DNA from 3 places in the Bacillus sp. 37MA genome. Region 3 is predicted to be linked to each of the others. Evidence: riboswitches for the same ligand, from Rfam matches in the RefSeq annotation. Region 3 holds a riboswitch; each other region holds the start of a gene.
What was found. Region 3 has a riboswitch for S-adenosylmethionine ahead of A3M5_RS0102500 (methionine biosynthesis PLP-dependent protein). Riboswitches for the same ligand answer to the same signal wherever they lie in the genome.

Region 1 (6,291 bases), 2.0 Mb from region 3:
GCCAAGTTCCTGTTTAATCCAGTCATATCCTTCTGCTTCGAGGCGCTGCGCCAGTTCCGGTCCACCGGACTTGACGACACGGCCTTGCATCATAACATGAACATGGTCAGGCGTGATGTAATCAAGCAGACGCTGGTAATGAGTAATAATCAGGCAGCCAAAGCTCTCATCGCGCATTTGGTTAATCCCTTTTGAAACAACTTTCAAAGCATCGATATCAAGACCGGAGTCAATTTCATCGAGAATCGCGATTTTCGGTTTAATTGTCATCAATTGAAGAATTTCATTGCGCTTTTTCTCACCGCCAGAGAAACCTTCGTTTAAATAACGCTGTGCCATATCTTGATCCATTTCAAGCACATCCATGTTGCTATCCATCTGACGAATAAATTTCATCAATGAAATTTCATCGCCTTCTTCGCGTCGCGCATTCACAGCTGAGCGAAGGAATTCGGCATTCGTTACTCCTGTAATTTCGCTCGGGTATTGCATGCCTAGGAATAGACCCGCACGTGCGCGCTCATCTACTTCCATCTCAAGAACGTCTTCACCGTCTAGCGTAATCGTTCCTTGTGTAACTTCATATTTAGGATGACCCATAATCGCAGAAGAAAGAGTAGATTTACCCGTTCCATTCGGTCCCATAACCGCGTGGAATTCTCCGCCTTTAATTTCTAGGTTCACACCTTTTAAAATTTCTTTCCCGTCAATTGAGACGTGAAGATCTTTAACTGTTAACGTTGATTGTGACATGATTTACCCTCCGTATTCATCGGCTTTAATAACCGATTGTTTCTATTCTCAATTTATTCTCATTACAATCTTATAACAAATCGCATTTATATTCAACAGTTGATATTGCTTATAATTAGTATTCTCAAATAAATTGAAAAAAACCGGCTTTTTACACCGGCTTCTCTCCATTTGGTTATGATAAGTGATTGGTAAGTTTGCTGTTAAAATCGGCAACGATGCGTCTGCTTGTAAGATATTCTTCTTCACGCTGCTGCTCGACGTCAATTCTCACTTCATGCTTCTGACTGTACACCGCGTAGCCTACGCCGTGGGATGCATGCATTGCTTTTTCCATGCCTTCTGTGTACTTCATATTCAGTGAGTTACTAATGGGGAATCAATCCTTTTCGTTTTTTTTGGAGGCATGCTCCGCTCATTTATTATGAGCAAAAAGTGATCTAGCTTAGAGTAATTCCACTCCGCACCAAATGTTCCTCCGGTATTTATAATAACAGTGTGCAGGTAAGACACGCAAAAGCCGTGAGCCCGGCTCAGTCTCTCTCACATGTTGTGAGGTCCAGCATACTCTTCTATATTTCCTCATTCGCAAAATATAAACGATATCCTCTTGAATTCGCAATTATTTGAAAATTTAGCATAAAAAACGCCTGGCTCGCAGCCAGACGTTTCTAACGTTTTATTTGTTGACCGGTACGAATGCCCCGCCCCACTCTTCCAACATAAAGTCTTCAATTTCTTGAGAGTGAAGAACATCAACAAGTGCTTTAATTTTTTCTTTGTCTTCATCGCCGGCACGTACAGCGATAATATTTGCGTATGGTGAGTCTTTTCCTTCAAGAGCAATTGCATCTTCGAGTGGGTTCAAGCCGGCATCTACCGCATAGTTTGAGTTAATCATGACGGCATCACCTTCATCGTTATTATAAATTTGTGGAAGCAAAGCAGGTTCATAATCATAGTCGAATTTCAAATTCTTTTTGTTTTCAGCAATATCATCGAGTGTCGCTGATTCTTTCACCACACCGTCTTTCAATGTAATTAATCCTGCTTCTTCAAAAAGAGCCAAAACACGTCCATGATCCGCAACAGATGAACTTAAAATAATTTTCGCTCCATCTGGAAGTTCTTTTAAACTTTTGTATTTTTTAGAATAAACGCCAATAGGTTCAACATGGATACCCCCAGCGTTCACAAAATCATAGCCATGTTCTTTTTTTTGAACTTCAAGGTAAGGAACGTGTTGGAAGTAGTTCGCATCCACTTCTCCTTCATCTAACACTTTATTCGGCAAAACGTAGTCTTGAAATGTTTCTACTTCAAGTGTATATCCTTTTTCCTTTAATGCAGCTTTTGCCTCTTCTAAAATAACTGCATGAGGTACGGGACTTGCCGCTACAACAATTGTTTTGTCCTCTTCTGATGTACCAGAATCTGCTTTTTCTTTATCTGTTGATTCTTCCCCACCTCCGCATGCTGCCAAAGCAAGCACGATCGCGGCTGTTAAAAACCCGAGAAGCCATTTTTTCATCATGTCATTCCTCCTGAAAATATTTTATCTTATCGTTTATCCAGTTTTCGTGTGAACGTGTCCCCGATAAACTGAATGATAAACACAATAATGAGTATAACGATTGTCGCCATCAGTGTCACATCATTACGGCTACGCTGGAATCCGTCTAAAAAGGCGAGATTTCCTAGTCCTCCTGCCCCAATGACACCCGCCATCGCTGTGTAACCCACAAGGGCAATCGCTGTGACGGTGAGTCCTGAAACGAGTGCTGGCAACGATTCTGGGATGAGCACTTTTCGAATAATCGTACTTGTGGATGCCCCCATTGCTCTTGCCGCTTCAATCACACCTTTATCAATTTCACGCAGCGCAATTTCAACCATGCGTGCATAAAATGGGGCCGCTCCGATAATAAGTGCCGGCAACGCCGCATTTTCACCGATAATCGTGCCGATAATCGCTTTCGTAAACGGAATGAGCAGGACGATTAAAATGATAAATGGAATTGAGCGGAAGACATTGACAATAACCGCCGTGATGCCATAGACCGCTTTATTTTCCCACAGCTGTCCTTTCGATGTTAAAAAGAGCAATAAGCCGAGCAAAAGGCCGAGAACGAATGTGATAACGACAGAAATGCTCGTCATATAAAGCGTCTGAAGTGTCGCTTCCCACATTTTGTCCCAGTCTACATTTGGAAACCATTGTTCAATCATACATAATAACCTCCGAATCTACTTGCTGCGCATCTAAAAACGCCACTGCTTTGTCGACTTCAGAAGCATTACCGGTTAAATGGACGAACAATGTTCCGTATGCACCATTTTGCGTCTGTGAAATTTTCCCTTGCAAAATGTTGACCGCGACATCAAAGCGTCGAATAATTTCTGTAATGACCGGCTGTTCAGTCGATACACCGACGAACGTCAATTTAACAATTTTTCCATCTGGGTGTGCCTCTACTAAATGACGGACTGTTTCTTTCGACTCTTCCGGCTCCGTCACCTGCTGGACAAATCGTTTTGTAATTAACTGTTCAGGGCGGCGGAATACATCAAGCACCGGGCCCATTTCAACGATTTTACCTGCTTCCATTACCGCAACACGATGACAAATTTTGCGGATAACGTGCATTTCATGTGTAATAAGCACGATTGTCAGCCCGAGGCGTTCATTAATATCGACGAGTAATTCTAAGATGGAATCCGTCGTCTGTGGGTCAAGCGCCGATGTTGCTTCATCACATAATAATACTTTCGGGTTATTTGCGAGTGCCCGAGCGATACCTACACGCTGCTTCTGGCCGCCTGACAATTGCGAAGGATAGGAGTCCCCGCGTCCATCAAGACCGACAAGCTCGATCAATTCATTCACACGTTTGTCCCGTTCCGCTTTTGACACGCCCGCAATTTCAAGCGGAAACGCAATATTTTCGCGCACTGTGCGAGACCAAAGTAAATTGAAGTGTTGAAAAATCATACCGATTTCTTGGCGCGCTTTCCGTAATTCGCCGCCTTTAATTTTTGATACCGTCCGCCCTGCAACGGTTACAGATCCTTCCGTCGGTGCCTCAAGGCCGTTCAACATGCGGATAAGCGTACTTTTACCTGCGCCGCTATAGCCGATCATACCGAAAATCTCGCCTTCTAAAATGGAAAGATTTATATCGTCAACGGCCGTAACGGGGCCATTTTTTGTTTGAAATATTTTCTTTACCTGTTCAATTAAAATCATGTTGTTAACTCCTTTTCACAAAAAAAGCCTGTCTGCGGATAATAACAGAAAGGCAGTGCGTAAAGTTCCCTTTCTCTCATCTCTCGAAGCACATTGCTTTGTGTGATTTGGCACCTTTTCTAAAAAAGATGGTTGCCGGGCTTCATCGGGCACATCCCTCAGCCTCTCTTGATAAGAGTTATTATGAATATGAATGGATTCTACCACCGGAATGACAGTTATGTCAACAGCAAAAATGTATATTTTTTACATTTTTATCCTATTTGAAAATGAGACATTATTTCTTCATATATATAGGGAACTGACTGAAAAGCGTAAATTTTCTTTTTAAGTTTTCCTTCTGACATTAAAAGTAAACAAGGAACGCTTTCAATCGCAAATTCGCGGGCAATGTCTTCATGATAATTTAAATCAATCCGCTCAAGCGGCAAATCAATGTTCATCGCTTCAACAATATCAAGCATTCTGCCGGCTACTTGGCATGTGCCGCACATCGGCGTGTACACATATAAAGCCGCTTTGGGGGCGGCTAAAAAATCGTAAATTGATTGAACTGTTTTCATTGTTATGGCAATCCTTCTTTCTCTAAAAACTCCCCGCGTACATCGATATTCGCCGCCATTAAAACAGACGCAAGATCGCGATGAGGGACAGAGGCGACTTCTTTATATCTACGGTCAATATAGAGATGACGGGCATGAGGCAACTCACGTTTAAACTGACGGCGCAGCTTTTCACCCGATGCATCTGCATCGACTAAAATGTACACATCCCGCTCGAACAATTCATCTACAAGTTCATCTAGACGCGATATGCCAATCGTCCCATTCGTACAAATGATGTCTACCGGTTCTTTCACAATTTCAGCCACTCGTTTACGATCGGATAACCCTTCGACGATAATTGCTTTTTCCAGAATCATCACCATCACCCCGCTGCACGTTGTTAACTCTATTTTCACTCGTTTCCGGGAAAAAAGCAAAGTAAAAAAGACCGGCAATGGACCGGCCCGGCAATTACTCTTCTTTTACTCTTTCTTCGTACTGCGCTGCTGTCATCAATTTGTCAATTTGTGACGCATCAGACGGCTCAATTAAAATCATCCATGCTTTATCGTAAGCAGATTCATTTACGAACTCAGGACTGTCTTCAAGTTCTTCGTTGATTTCAATAACTTTTCCGCTGATCGGTGCGTACAACTCTGAAACTGTTTTAACGGATTCTACGCTTCCGAACGGCTCGTCAACCTTAATTTCATCACCAACAGCTGGCAGCTCAACAAATACAATATCACCTAGTTCAGATTGCGCAAAATCAGTAATGCCGATGCGCACGTTCCCCTCTTCTTGTTTCACCCATTCATGTTCTTCAGAATAACGCAGCTCTTTAGGCACATTCATTTGTTTATACCTCCAGATTAAAATAAGTATACTCTACACTTTACTGATTCATCAGACAGAATGCAAGATCATCATTGCCACTTCGCATTATATTCATCTTCTTTAAAACCAACCGTTACCGTTTCATCGCCAATCGCGAGTGGACGTTTGATCAGCATACCGTCTGACGCAAGAATATGGAGTAGTTCGTCATCAGATGCAGAGGTTACTTTATCCTTCAATCCAAGCTCACGGTATTTTTGCCCGCTTGTATTGAAAAATTTCTTCAGTGGTAGTCCGCTTTTTTCATATGCCCGTTTCAACTCTTCTTTTGAAGGCGGTGCTTCGACAATATGAATCGCTTCGTACGTAACACCTTTCTCATCAAGCCACTTTTTCGCATTGCGACACGTTCCGCATTTCGGATACCAATAAAATTTCATATTTTTCACCTCAACTGAATGAAATTCGACAACTTTTGCAAAAACCCTTTGACAATCTAAAAAAAGAAGCATACCTTATATATATTCAAATAATCAAATATATAGATATTAAGAGGGTGATTCATATGCGTCAATGGTTTTTTACCGGCAGATATAAACCGTACTCACTACAAACATTTCAAAAAGACCTTTTATCAGGGCTCGTTGTCGGGATTATTGCTATTCCTTTAGGGATGGCGTTTGCGATTGCATCAGGTGTGAATCCTGAATACGGCATTTATACGACCATCGTCGCCGGCATCCTTATTTCATTGTTCGGCGGCTCCCGCTTTCAAATTGGCGGACCGACTGGTGCCTTTATCCCTATTTTATTCAGCATCGTCATGACATACGGGTTTGAAAATTTATTAATTGCCGGTTTTTTAGCTGGGATTCTTTTATTCTTAATGGGGCTCTTTAAATTAGGCGC
Region 2 (6,291 bases), 3.3 Mb from region 3:
TCCAAAAAGTCCACTCAACAGTCCATATTGCCACAGTCCGCCTGTAAATGTCCCATCAATCAGAAAAGACGGGGAATTCATTATCAAAATAACAATTAAGCCCCCAATTGACATGAACAGACTCCGCTGTACAGCCGGCACACCTTTTCCTGAGCGACCGCTGAGGAATATAAATAGCGCAAAGGTTAATCCGCTTAATAATCCGCATAAAACACCAACGGGATGAGAAAACCATTCGATGGCCTCACCGGACCCAGACCGTGCAGCTAAAAGTGTTCCAGTCCAGATCAAAACAACCGATATCACTGTGCTGCCTTTTGGTAACGTACGCATATGAATAGATTCAATAACAATGCCCATCCAAACAAATTGAAAAAGCAGAATGACTGCAGCAGATGCAGACAAATCTGCGATCGAAATCGCATAAAATAAGCCGGTTACACTTAATAGAACTCCCGTACTCAGCAATTCTCCCCACTGTTTGATTGACATGTTTCTTTTGGGCATAAACAGCCATGCTGCAGCTAAAAAAAGCACGCCTGTTAAATACTGCGCGCTAACAATGTCTGAGGAACTGTAACCTGCATTTGAAGCCATTTTTATGATCGGTCCATGCACCCCATAACTGCAGGCACCTAACAATACTAAAAAGGAATAACCGAATCTTTTCATCCCCACTTCTCTCTCCTCTATCTCAGGTTTTTCTGTAGGCAAGTATACCTCTGAGTTTGCTGGCCCGTAAATACATTTTCCTTTTTACAGTTGACAAAAATGAGCATCACTCATATAGTTAGTTACATAAGTAATTAACCAATTAACAAGATAAGGGGGGGGATCCATTGAGTGCAAAACTGGACGATTCAAAACCGATTTTCATTCAAATTGCTGAAGAGCTGGAAAGTGGCATTTTAGACAATACATTTCCGGAAGGTAGCCGCGTTCCATCCACGAATGAATTTGCAGCGCATTATCAAATCAATCCGGCAACGGCCGCCAAAGGCATTAATCGGCTCGTTGATGAAGGCATTTTATTTAAAAAAAGGGGGATTGGCATGTTTGTATCAGACGGAGCAAAAGAGCAAGTAGCCGGAAAACGGAAAACACAGTTTTATGAGACCTACATCGTACCGCTTATCAATGAAGCAACCAAGCTGGATATTTCCCAGGAAGAACTTGAATCGATGATTAAAAAAGGAGGACACTCGTCATGAACGTTCAATTCGATAACGTGAGGAAAAAATTCGGATCACAGACAGCATTAAACAGCCTATCTTTCACAATGAACGGACCCAAAATTGTTGGACTGCTCGGTCGAAACGGAGCCGGTAAAACAACGGCACTTAATATGATGGCCGGCTGCATTTTTCCGGATAATGGATCAATCGTTGTAAATGGATCATCACCATTCGCACAGCCAAACAATGTCTGTCTGATCAATGAAAGCGGAAATTTCAAAAAAGATTTTGCGATTAGAGAAACATTAAAGTCTGCATCCCTCTTTTATCCAAATTGGGATCAAAAGCGGGCAGAAGAACTCCTTGAACTCTTTCATTTAAAAAAATCCAAAAAAGTAAAAAGCTTGTCCAAAGGAATGGAGTCGGGGCTCGGCATTACGGTTGGACTGGCCAGCTATTCACCAGTGACGATTTTCGATGAACCATACATCGGACTCGATGCCGCCGCGCGCAGCCGTTTTTATGATTTATTAATAGAAGAATACGAACGCCAGCCACGTCTGTTCATCCTCTCTACCCATCTCATTGATGAAGCAGCAAAATTATTTGAAGATGTGTTTATCATTCATAAGGGGGCCCTTCTTCTTCATCAAGACGTGGAAACATTACGTTCGATGAGCTTTTCGATTACCGGGACGAAAAAAGATGTGACAGAATACTTGAATGGAAAAGCACCCATCCATCGTAAAGAATTTGCCGGACGCATAACAGCTTACGTATATGGTTCTGAATGGAACCGCCATGAAGCGGAACTGTACCGTCTTGACACAGATTCAATTCCGATTCAAGAGCTAATGGTTCACTTAACCGATTCTCGCACAGGAGGTAAAAAATGATGAACAATATAAAAGCGGTTATTCACTACGAATGGACTGGAACGAAAAAAGCAGCCAGTGTGTTTTGGATCATTCTCGGCAGCACCGTGCTGCTTTCCATTATCTCTGCTTATTCGTTTACCGACGGCGAAGTGTATATGGGCGGCACATCGATTGCGTTATTCGCTTATTTGACGATTACCGGATTTATTGCCGTAAAAGACAGCATGTCGTACTGTATACAACGCGGCGCCACCCGCAATCAGTTTTTAGCCGGTATCGGGCTTTCGTTTCTCGTTACTTCGATTATAATGGCAGTTATTCACACGATTTTAGTGGAATTGGCCATCCTGGTGACAAAAGACCTTTTGAATTTGAAAACCGTTCACTTTTTCAGATTATCAGATTTACTGTCAACATCCCCTTCTTTTTTGACCGCAACGGTTGTTGACATGTTACTCTCTTTCTTTTGTCTCGCCACAGCATTTTTAATCGGAGCAATCTTCTTTCGATTCGGCAAAACGATTGGTCTTTCGTTTTTAGCTTTTTGTGGTCTGATATTGATGAACGCTTCTATTCAAACAAAAATCGGATCATTTCTTTTCAGTGATTCTAGCAATGCCATCTTGATGGATTTTGTTATCTTGTTTTTCCTTGGCGTTATTTGTTTTTTTATTACTTGGCTGATCATTCGAAAAACGTCGATTCACCCGTCTATACAGTGAAAATTGTTCTTGACTGAACCGATACGACACGATATGATAATTTTAATTATTCATATAATTTAATAGCCTATTCTTATCAAGAGAAGCTGAGGGTACTGGCCCACGGACGCTTCAGCAACCAGCCGAGACAGGTCAGGTGCTAAATCCAGCAGACTACTAAATTTAAGTCTGGAAGATGAGAAGGAACGGACAACACATACATGTTGAAAAGCCTTCTTGCATTTAGGAAGGCTTTTTTCAGTTCAAATATAGAGAGGACGTTTACAATATGACATTACTTGACAGGCTCAAAACAGACGTGCTTACCGCTGATGGAGCGATGGGCACGCTTTTATATTCACATGGCATTGACTTTTGCTATGAAGAATTAAATACAGAAAAGCCCGAAATCATTGAAAAAATTCATAAAGACTACATTGCAGCAGGTGCTGATGTTATTCAAACGAATACGTATGGGGCCAATGCGATTAAGCTTGCCCGTTATGGCATTGAAAACCGATCACGTGAATTGAATGCAGCGGCGATCGAGATTGCCAAAAAGGCTGCTGCACCAGGTGGACAGTTCGTTCTCGGTACAATCGGAGGTATTCGCGGGATCCGCAAAAGCACCGCAACAAATGCAGAAATTATCGCCTCGGTCCGTGAACAAGCAGAAAGTCTTCTCTCTGGTGACCCTGATGGTATTTTATTTGAAACATATTACGATTTTGAAGAATTGTCTGAATCTGTAAAGGTTTTACGCGAAATGAGTGATGTTCCAATTATTGCTCAAGTTTCCATGCATGAGCCTGGTGTTTTGCAAAATGGATTATCCTTAAATGAGGCATTGCACCGTCTTGAAGGAATTGGCGCTGATGTTGTTGGCGTTAACTGTCGTCTCGGCCCTTTCCATACGATTCAAGCGTTTGAAGGCGTAACACTGCCTGAAAAAGCATTCCTATCCGCGTCTCCCAATGCAAGTCTTCTTGATGTGGAAGACGGCCGGATCGTTTATGAATCAGAAGCGGATTATTTTGGCCGTGCTGCCGTCCTTTTAAGAAACGAAGGCGTCCGGTTAATTGGCGGATGCTGCGGTACGACGCCGAAACATATAGAAGCAGCCAAAAAACGGCTGGTCGGTCTTCCTCCTTTAACGGAGAAAAAGGTAAAAACGAAAAAACCGATTGTCATTCAAGAAGCAAAGCCTAGCACAGATGTATCGATTTGTGAAAAAGCGAAAACGGAGCGAACTGTGATCGTTGAACTTGATACACCAAAAACATTGCTCACAGAAAAATTCATTGAAGGTGCGAATAAATTGTATGACGCAGGTGTTGATGCCGTCACAATGGCAGACAACTCGCTTGCTTCTCCACGGATCAGCAATATGGCGATGGGTGCAACATTAAAATTACAACATGATGTCCGCTCACTTGTCCATATTACGTGCCGTGACCACAATTTAATCGGTCTGCAGTCTCATTTAATGGGGCTTGACGCGCTCGGTCTTCATGACGTGCTTGCGATTACGGGGGATCCAACAAAAATAGGCGACTTCCCAGGTGCGACAGATGTCTATGACGTATCAAGCCCTGAACTCATTCAGCTTATTAAACAGTTGAATGATGGGATTTCATTTTCTGGTAAACCGCTCAAAAAGAAAGCTAATTTTTCCGTTGCGGCGGCGTTCAATCCAAACGTCCGTGTTCTTGAAAGAGCCGTGACAAGATTGGAGAAAAAAATTGAATGCGGTGCGGATTATTTTATTACACAGCCTGTATTTACGAAAGAAAAAATTGTTGACGTATATGAAGCCACAAAACATTTATCAACACCTATATTCATCGGAATTATGCCATTAACAAGTATGCGCAATGCGGAATTTCTGCACCATGAAGTGCCCGGTATTAAATTATCAGATGAGACACTTGAGAGAATGCGTGCATGCGGTGATGATCAAGAGCGTGCTGCCAAAGAAGGTATACAGATTGCGAAAGAACTGCTTGATACAGCAACACAAATTTTTAACGGAATATACATTATTACGCCGTTTTTACGTTATGATATGTCTATGGAATTAATTCATTATATAAATGAACTGGATGCACTAAAAGAGAGAGGGATTGTTCATGCAGACTCATCAAATTGAGAAAGAACTTCAAAAGAGAATACTCCTGATTGATGGAGCAATGGGAACAATGCTGCAAAACGCCAATTTAACGCCGGAAGATTTCGGTGGGGAAGAATACGATGGCTGTAACGAGAACTTGAATTTAACAAAACCGGAAGTGCTTGAACGTATTCACCGTGAATACTTAGAAGCGGGTGCAGATATTATTGCAACAAATACATTTGGCGGAACGCCTGTCGTACTAAATGAATACGATCTTGGCGATAAAGCGTATGAAATTAACTTACGTGCTGTTGAAATTGCCCGCAAGGTCGTCGATGAATTTTCGACACCAGAATGGCCGCGATTCGTTGCCGGTGCCATTGGACCAACGACGAAGACGTTGTCCGTTACAGGAGGCATTACATTTGACGAACTCGTCGATAACTTTGAATTACAGGCGAAAGCACTTATTGAAGGCGGTTCTGACCTGATTTTAATGGAAACAAGTCAAGATATGCTGAATGTAAAAGCAGGCACTCTTGGGATTAGACGGGCGTTTGACGCAGCCGGAAAAGAATTGCCAGTCATGATTTCTGGCACAATTGAGCCGATGGGCACAACACTTGCCGGACAAAATATTGAAGCGTTCTACATTTCAATTGAACATATTAAACCTTTGTCAGTTGGATTGAACTGTGCGACAGGTCCAGAGTTTATGACCGACCACATCCGTTCTCTCTCTGATCTGGCAACAAGCTATGTAAGTTGTTACCCGAATGCCGGTCTTCCGGATGAAGAAGGTAATTATCACGAATCACCTGAATCGTTATCCAAAAAGCTCGGAGCATTTGCCGATAAAGGCTGGTTAAATATTGTGGGCGGCTGCTGCGGCACGACACCGGAACATATTCGTGTCATGCGCGAAGTAGTAAAAGATAAAGCGCCGCGTACAACTCCTGAGAATCCTCATGGCCACGCCGTTTCCGGTATTGAGCCGCTTTTATATGATGATTCCATGCGTCCTCTTTTCATCGGTGAACGTACGAATGTGATCGGTTCACGTAAATTTAAACGGTTGATTGTGGAAGGCAAATTTGAAGAAGCAGCTGAAATTGCCCGCGCACAAGTAAAAGGCGGCGCACACGTTATTGATATTTGTCTCGCAAACCCGGACCGTGAAGAACTAGAAGATATGACTAATTTTATGAAAGAAGTCGTCAAAAAGGTAAAAGTACCGCTTGTCATTGACTCAACGGACGAGAAAGTCATTGAAGAATCCTTAAAGTTTTCGCAGGGGAAAGCCATTATTAACTCCATTAACTTAGAAGATGGTGAAGAACGGTTCGATGCTGTTATGCCGCTTGTAAAACAGTACGGGGCAGCCGTTGTTGTCGGCACAATCGATGAAGTTGGGATGGCGGTTA
Region 3 (6,291 bases):
CCTTTAAAATAGAGATAAATAAAAGCAGGGGAGGGGTACATATGCAAAAAAAATATTGGATGATTATGTTGGCCTTAGTCATAGCTGTGCTTTCTGCGTGCAGCGGAGAAGAAGGAAAAGTGGAGGAATCTGAAGTACCACAGGCGATTGAGGTCCAGCTTGAAGTTCCAGAAACTGTTGAAGTAAATGGGAAAATAGCAATGAAAGCAGTTGTGACACAGGGAAGCGAAAAAGTAGCAGATGCAGATAAAGTGGAGTTTGAAGTGTGGGAAGAAGGAGCAAAAGAAGAAAGCAATATGATTGAAGCGAAAAATAATAATGATGGTACGTATGAAGCGGAAACGACATTTGACCGTGATGGTGTTTTTACAGTGCAAGTGCACGTAACAGCAAGAGGGCTTCACACGATGCCGAAAAAGTCCGTTACGGTTGGAACGGGTGCTGCTCATGATGAAGCTATTCAGGAAGAAAAAGAGCTTCATGAGCATGAACATGGAGAAAGTGAGACAGGCTTTTCTATGCATTTTATGGAGCCTGACGGTGTGGAAGCTGAAAAAGAAACGATTCTAACAGCCCATTTGGAAAATGAAGGAGCTCCATTGGAAAAAGCCCAAGTCCGCTATGAGATTTGGAACAACAGCAATACTGAAAAACATACATGGGCTGATGCGGAAGAAACGAGTCCAGGCGAATATACAGCTGCCTACACATTTACAGAAGCAGGTGCGTTCACCGTGAAAGTTCATGTTGAAAATGACGAAGGACTACATGAACATGAAGAGCATCAAGTGGATGTGAAATAATAAACAACTCAAGTCATACTTGTCATAAAGAAGTGAGTGGTCCATATTTACCTTATTATTGTCAACCCATCATCAGGAAGTGGGAACGCCCGGTCACTTTGGACAAAAGTGGAACGGCACTTAAAAAAGAAGCACGTCCAGTACGATGCACTGATCGGCGGTTCGGAAGCATCGGCACGTGAATTTGTCTGGCAAAAAATGCAGGAAGTTAAAGTAAAAGCCGTAGTGGTCATTGGCGGTGATGGAACAGTCAATGCTATTTTGCAGGATGTTGTCTATACGGATACAGCGATCGCTGTTTTACCAGCAGGTTCAGGAAATGATATCGCCCGCATTTTCGGTTTAACGGATCATCCAGGTCAATTTGTAGATCAGTTGCTTACCGCCCGCAAACGAAAACAGATTGATGTAATGAAAGTGAATACGAGCTATGGATTAACGGTCGCAGGAGCAGGACTTGACGCAGATATTGCGGAGCGTATAAATAGAGCATTTTATAAAAAGTGGTTTAATAAGATAGGGGCCGGTTCATTTACTTATATGATCGGAACGATTTTATCGTCACTGTTATTTAAACCATTTAAAAGCACAATCATGATTGACAATGACAAGTTCGTATCAGATGAAACGTGGCTACTTGCCTGCGGAAACACATCATCTTACGGCGGGGGACTCGTTATTTGTCCGTATGCACACCCGATAGACGGTGTATTAGATGTAACGATGCTTCATACAGTGAAGCGGAGAAATATTCTCTTTCAGCTGTTCCCGGCACTATTGCGTGGTACCCCTGTTTTGAAGCAGGGTGTTACCTATAAAAAAGGGAAAGTCGTGAAAATCGATACTGATAGACCGATTTCCATTATGGTCGATGGGGAACAGATCGGTACAACCCCGGTTCAAGTTACTGTTCATGCAAAAGCACTCCATCTTATTTTAACAACATGAAAGAGACGCTTCGCAATTTGCGAAGCGTCTCTTTTTTAGTTTACTACCTGGAATACGATATGACGGTTCATAACCGGTTTCAGCTTAAAAAGAACATGTGTTTTTATTTCTTTTTTCATTACCGCTGAGACGGCCAAAGTGAGGGGTAATGATTGGATGAATAATGTTGCGCGGTGATCAATGTAGCGGGTAATCTGATCTTTGTAAAACAATTCGCGCTTTGCGATTTTCTCCTCTGTTTCTTTCGTAAGCTGCACAGCAAATTGTGTAACAGAATATTCGACTCCTCCAAAAAATTCAGCTACTGTCATAACACATGACACTCCTTCCTCCAATCCATTTGTCAATACTTATGTATATATCTTAACATAAAATTTACAAAAGATTAATATTTAATTAAAGAAAATTTATAATCTCCATATTTATATGCTGTAAACTTTTGTTTATACATAAAGAATTGAGAAAGATGAGTTTTTTATTCGATATTGTCACAGCTGTTGACAATTTCAAAGTATAACACGTATAAAATAGAGAAAAACCCTGAGCTTGTTCAATCAATTGTTAGTGTCCATGAAAAAGCGATTGACTTTATTAATAGTAACCCGGATGAAACAAAAACGTTAACGATTGCAGATATTAAAGAAACGACGAAACAGGAACTGCCTGTAGATATCGTTGACAGCGCATGGAAACGGATTACGTATACAGCAGATATTAATGAAGAAGTGGTAAAGGAATTTGCTGCATTGATTGACAAACAATTTATACAATAAAAAGGTTGTCATTGAGCTCATTTTCCTGTACATTTAAAAAATAAGACTAATTAAACATACCTTATCAAGAGAAGCGGAGGGACTGGCCCGATGATGCTTCAGCAACCGGCCTCGCAGGGCAAAGGTGCTAAATCCAGCGGACCGACACCGTCCGGGAGATGAGAAGAAGTGTAAAAACAAGCCTTCTTCCATGAAGGCTTGTTTTTTTATGAAAAGGAGCGATAGTGATGACAAATATTGAAACGAAATTAGCGCAAATTGGCAACCGGACAAATAATCCAACAGGTACAATTAATCCGCCTGTTTATTTTTCTACAGCGTACCGTCACGAAGGGATCGGTATGTCAACGGGGTACGATTATGTACGTACTGGCAATCCGACACGTGAAGTCGTTGAAAAAGCGATTGCAGACCTGGAAGGAGCGGATGCAGGTTTTGCTTTTTCATCTGGCATGGCAGCCATTCATACGCTGCTATCTTTATTTGAGCCGGGTGATGAATTTCTCGTTTCAGCTGATCTGTATGGCGGCACATACCGTCTGTTTGAAAAAGGATGGAAAAAGTTCGGCCTGGCATTTACATACGACAGCTTTGAGGATTTGACTAAAACGAAAAAGCACGTTTCAAATAAAACGAAAGCCATTTTCTTAGAAACACCAACGAATCCATTAATGAAGGAAACAGATATTGCTTCAGTTGCTTCTTTTGCAAAAGAACATAACTTAATTTTAATTGTTGATAATACGTTTTATACACCGGTGCTGCAGCGTCCGATCGAGCAAGGGGCTGACATCGTTCTCCATAGCGCGACGAAATATCTAGGCGGTCACAATGATGTACTTGCTGGACTTATCGCAGTAAAAGGAGAAGAGCTCTCGGCAAAAGTATTTGAATTTCAAAATGCGATTGGTGCGGTGCTGTCACCGTTTGATTCCTGGCTGCTTGCCCGCGGGATGAAAACGCTCAGCCTGCGTATGAAGCAGCACACGGAAAATGGGCAAAAAATCGCTGCGTTTTTAGAAACACACGATGATATTTTAGATGTGTTATATCCCGGACAAGGTGGGATGCTTTCATTTCGTTTAAAATCGGAAGAATGGGTCAATACATTTTTGCGAAATATGAAGTTAATTTCATTTGCGGAAAGCCTTGGGGGCGTAGAAAGCTTCATTACGTATCCTGCGACGCAGACACATATGGATATTCCTGAAGATGTACGAATCGCAAATGGTATCTGTAATAAGCTTCTGCGTTTCTCAATCGGTATTGAGCACGTGGAAGATTTGATGGGGGATTTAACGCAAGCATTTGAAAAGATGAAAGGATGATTAGATGAGCGACTATACATTTCAAACAAAATTGCTTCATAACAGCCATAAATTTGATCCGCATACAGGGGCAGTTAGTGTACCGATTCAGCACGCATCAACCTTTCACCAATCCGATTTTGATTCATTTGGCCAGTACGATTACAGCCGGTCTGGAAATCCGACGCGTGAAACACTTGAAGCGGCGATTGCGGAACTAGAAGGAGGCGTACGCGGATTTGCGTTTGCATCCGGCATGGCGGCGATTTCAACCGCGTTTCTTCTATTATCTAAAGGAGATCATGTCGTCGTAACAGAAGACGTATACGGCGGCACATTCCGCATGGTAACAGCGGTATTGACACGATTCGGTATTGAACATACATTCGTTGATATGACGGATCTCGATGCAGTTGCGAAAGCGATTCAGCCAAATACGAAAGTTATTTACATGGAAACACCGTCCAATCCTCTTTTAAAAGTGACCGACATTGAAGGGATCGTCAAACTTGCGAAAGCAAATGACTGTCTAACATTCCTTGATAACACGTTTTTAACGCCTGTATTGCAGCGTCCAATCGAATTCGGAGTCGACCTTGTTTTACACAGTGCAACGAAGTTCTTATCGGGCCATAGCGATGTGTTAGCAGGTCTTGCTGTCGCAAAGGATGAAAACATCGCATCAAAGGTTTATGCGCTTCAAAACTCATTTGGTGCCGTATTAGGAGTACAGGACTGCTGGCTCGTACTGCGTGGATTAAAAACATTGTCTGTCCGGCTAGAACAATCACAAAAAGGTGCGGCTGAAATAGCAAATTATTTAGCTTCGCATCCGCGCGTGAAAAATGTGTATTATCCAGGTCTGGCTGCTCATCCAGGTCATTCTATACATTTCCGCCAGGCATCAGGGGGAGGCGCTGTTTTATCATTTGAACTTGAAAATGAAGACGCTGTTCGTCAGTTTAGCGCCAATGTAAAGATTCCGGTTTTTGCCGTAAGTCTTGGTGCGGTTGAATCAATTTTATCGTATCCGCCAAAAATGTCTCACGCCGCGATGCCGCCAGAAGAACGGAATAAACGTGGCATAACAGACGGTCTTCTTCGTTTGTCAGTAGGTCTTGAATCGCCGGATGATTTAATCCGTGACTTTGACCAAGCATTTCAAACATTAACATAAAAAAAGTGTCACCCGCCTGAGCGGAGTGACACTTTTTTGTGATTAGGCATGACGCATTCTTTTAAGGATGAAGCTTACGATAGCAACGAGAATAACCGCACCGATTAAAGCTGGAATAATCGCCATACCACCAATGTCTGGACCCATATTGCCGAAGAGTGCGCCACCAATCCATGCGCCGATAATACCTGCAATGATATTGCCAATGATTCCACCCGGAATGTCTTTACCTAGAATAAGTCCTGCAAGCCAGCCAATGATTCCACCGACGATTAAGAACATAATAAAGCCCATGATTTTTTCCTCCTAAAAATTTAAATTGTAATACTGTGTTGGTTTATGTATTCCCGCTATCCTAAATAAAAAACCAAAAAAGTCAATGAAAATATATTCTGAATATTTAAAAAAATAAACGGCCAATTAATTATGATATCCATTCGTTGAAAAAAGAAAGTCGATTTCAAGAACGATACATATGTCGAATAATCCCCATACATACGTCAACAAGGCCACTCCTTAATTTTTAGTTACACAAAACATCTGTCTAGTTTATAATTAAATCCGTCGGCTATTGAACTGTTTGAAAAAGACGTAAAAAGTAAAAACACTTACTATATATGTTATCTGAATTGACAGACTATAAATGTGTAAGAATGGAAAGGAAGAAAGAGTATGACATCATTTAAAGAAGACGTATTATCAAGACGGACATTTGCGATTATCTCTCATCCGGATGCTGGGAAAACGACTATGACCGAAAAGCTGCTTTTATTTGGAGGCGCAATTCGAGATGCGGGAACGGTGAAAGGAAAAAAGTCAGGGAAATTTGCGACATCTGACTGGATGGAAATTGAAAAGCAACGTGGTATTTCAGTTACATCATCTGTTATGCAGTTTGCATATAAAGATTTTAATGTCAATATTTTGGATACACCAGGGCATCAAGACTTCAGTGAAGATACGTACCGAACGCTTATGGCTGTAGATAGTGCGGTCATGATTGTCGATGCGGCGAAAGGAATTGAAGCACAGACATTAAAATTATTTAAAGTATGCCGTATGCGAGGCATTCCGATATTCACATTCATTAACAAGCTTGACCGTCAGGGGAAAATGCCGCTTGAACTGTTAGAAGAATTAGAAGAAGTTCTCGGCATTCAGTCGTATCCAATGAACTGGCCGATCGGGATGGGAAAAGAGTTTTTCGGCATTTATGATCGCTATAACAAACGGGTCGAACAGTTCCGGACAGAAGAAGCCGATCGTTTTTTATCGCTTGATGA

Region 1: linked by a shared signal. The riboswitch ahead of A3M5_RS0113670 (methionine ABC transporter ATP-binding protein) and the one ahead of A3M5_RS0102500 (methionine biosynthesis PLP-dependent protein) in region 3 are both predicted to bind S-adenosylmethionine.
Region 2: linked by a shared signal. The riboswitch ahead of A3M5_RS0120475 (bifunctional homocysteine S-methyltransferase/methylenetetrahydrofolate reductase) and the one ahead of A3M5_RS0102500 (methionine biosynthesis PLP-dependent protein) in region 3 are both predicted to bind S-adenosylmethionine.

Annotation. Positions count from the first base shown of each region.
Region 1 is NZ_KB889752.1:2,446,599-2,452,889, forward strand. It holds gene sufC (Fe-S cluster assembly ATPase SufC) at 1-753, opposite strand, end outside; gene A3M5_RS0113655 (YuzK family famiily protein) at 929-1,108, opposite strand; gene A3M5_RS0113660 (MetQ/NlpA family ABC transporter substrate-binding protein) at 1,433-2,284, opposite strand; gene A3M5_RS0113665 (methionine ABC transporter permease) at 2,314-2,982, opposite strand; gene A3M5_RS0113670 (methionine ABC transporter ATP-binding protein) at 2,975-4,000, opposite strand; SAM riboswitch class I at 4,074-4,178, opposite strand; gene A3M5_RS0113675 (thioredoxin family protein) at 4,255-4,563, opposite strand; gene A3M5_RS0113680 (hypothetical protein) at 4,566-4,922, opposite strand; gene gcvH (glycine cleavage system protein GcvH) at 5,017-5,400, opposite strand; gene A3M5_RS0113690 (arsenate reductase family protein) at 5,472-5,822, opposite strand; gene A3M5_RS0113695 (SulP family inorganic anion transporter) at 5,948-6,291, shown strand, end outside.
Region 2 is NZ_KB889752.1:3,718,461-3,724,751, reverse strand. It holds gene A3M5_RS0120495 (EamA family transporter) at 1-672, opposite strand, end outside; gene A3M5_RS0120490 (GntR family transcriptional regulator) at 840-1,211, shown strand; gene A3M5_RS0120485 (ATP-binding cassette domain-containing protein) at 1,208-2,071, shown strand; gene A3M5_RS0120480 (hypothetical protein) at 2,068-2,775, shown strand; SAM riboswitch class I at 2,846-2,957, shown strand; gene A3M5_RS0120475 (bifunctional homocysteine S-methyltransferase/methylenetetrahydrofolate reductase) at 3,044-4,903, shown strand; gene metH (methionine synthase) at 4,884-6,291, shown strand, end outside.
Region 3 is NZ_KB889752.1:459,448-465,738, forward strand. It holds gene A3M5_RS0102480 (FixH family protein) at 42-803, shown strand; gene A3M5_RS0102485 (diacylglycerol/lipid kinase family protein) at 840-1,751, shown strand; gene A3M5_RS0102490 (hypothetical protein) at 1,787-2,062, opposite strand; gene A3M5_RS0102495 (substrate-binding domain-containing protein) at 2,237-2,524, shown strand; SAM riboswitch class I at 2,583-2,689, shown strand; gene A3M5_RS0102500 (methionine biosynthesis PLP-dependent protein) at 2,752-3,852, shown strand; gene metC (cystathionine beta-lyase) at 3,857-5,008, shown strand; gene A3M5_RS0102510 (GlsB/YeaQ/YmgE family stress response membrane protein) at 5,051-5,302, opposite strand; gene A3M5_RS0102515 (peptide chain release factor 3) at 5,681-6,291, shown strand, end outside.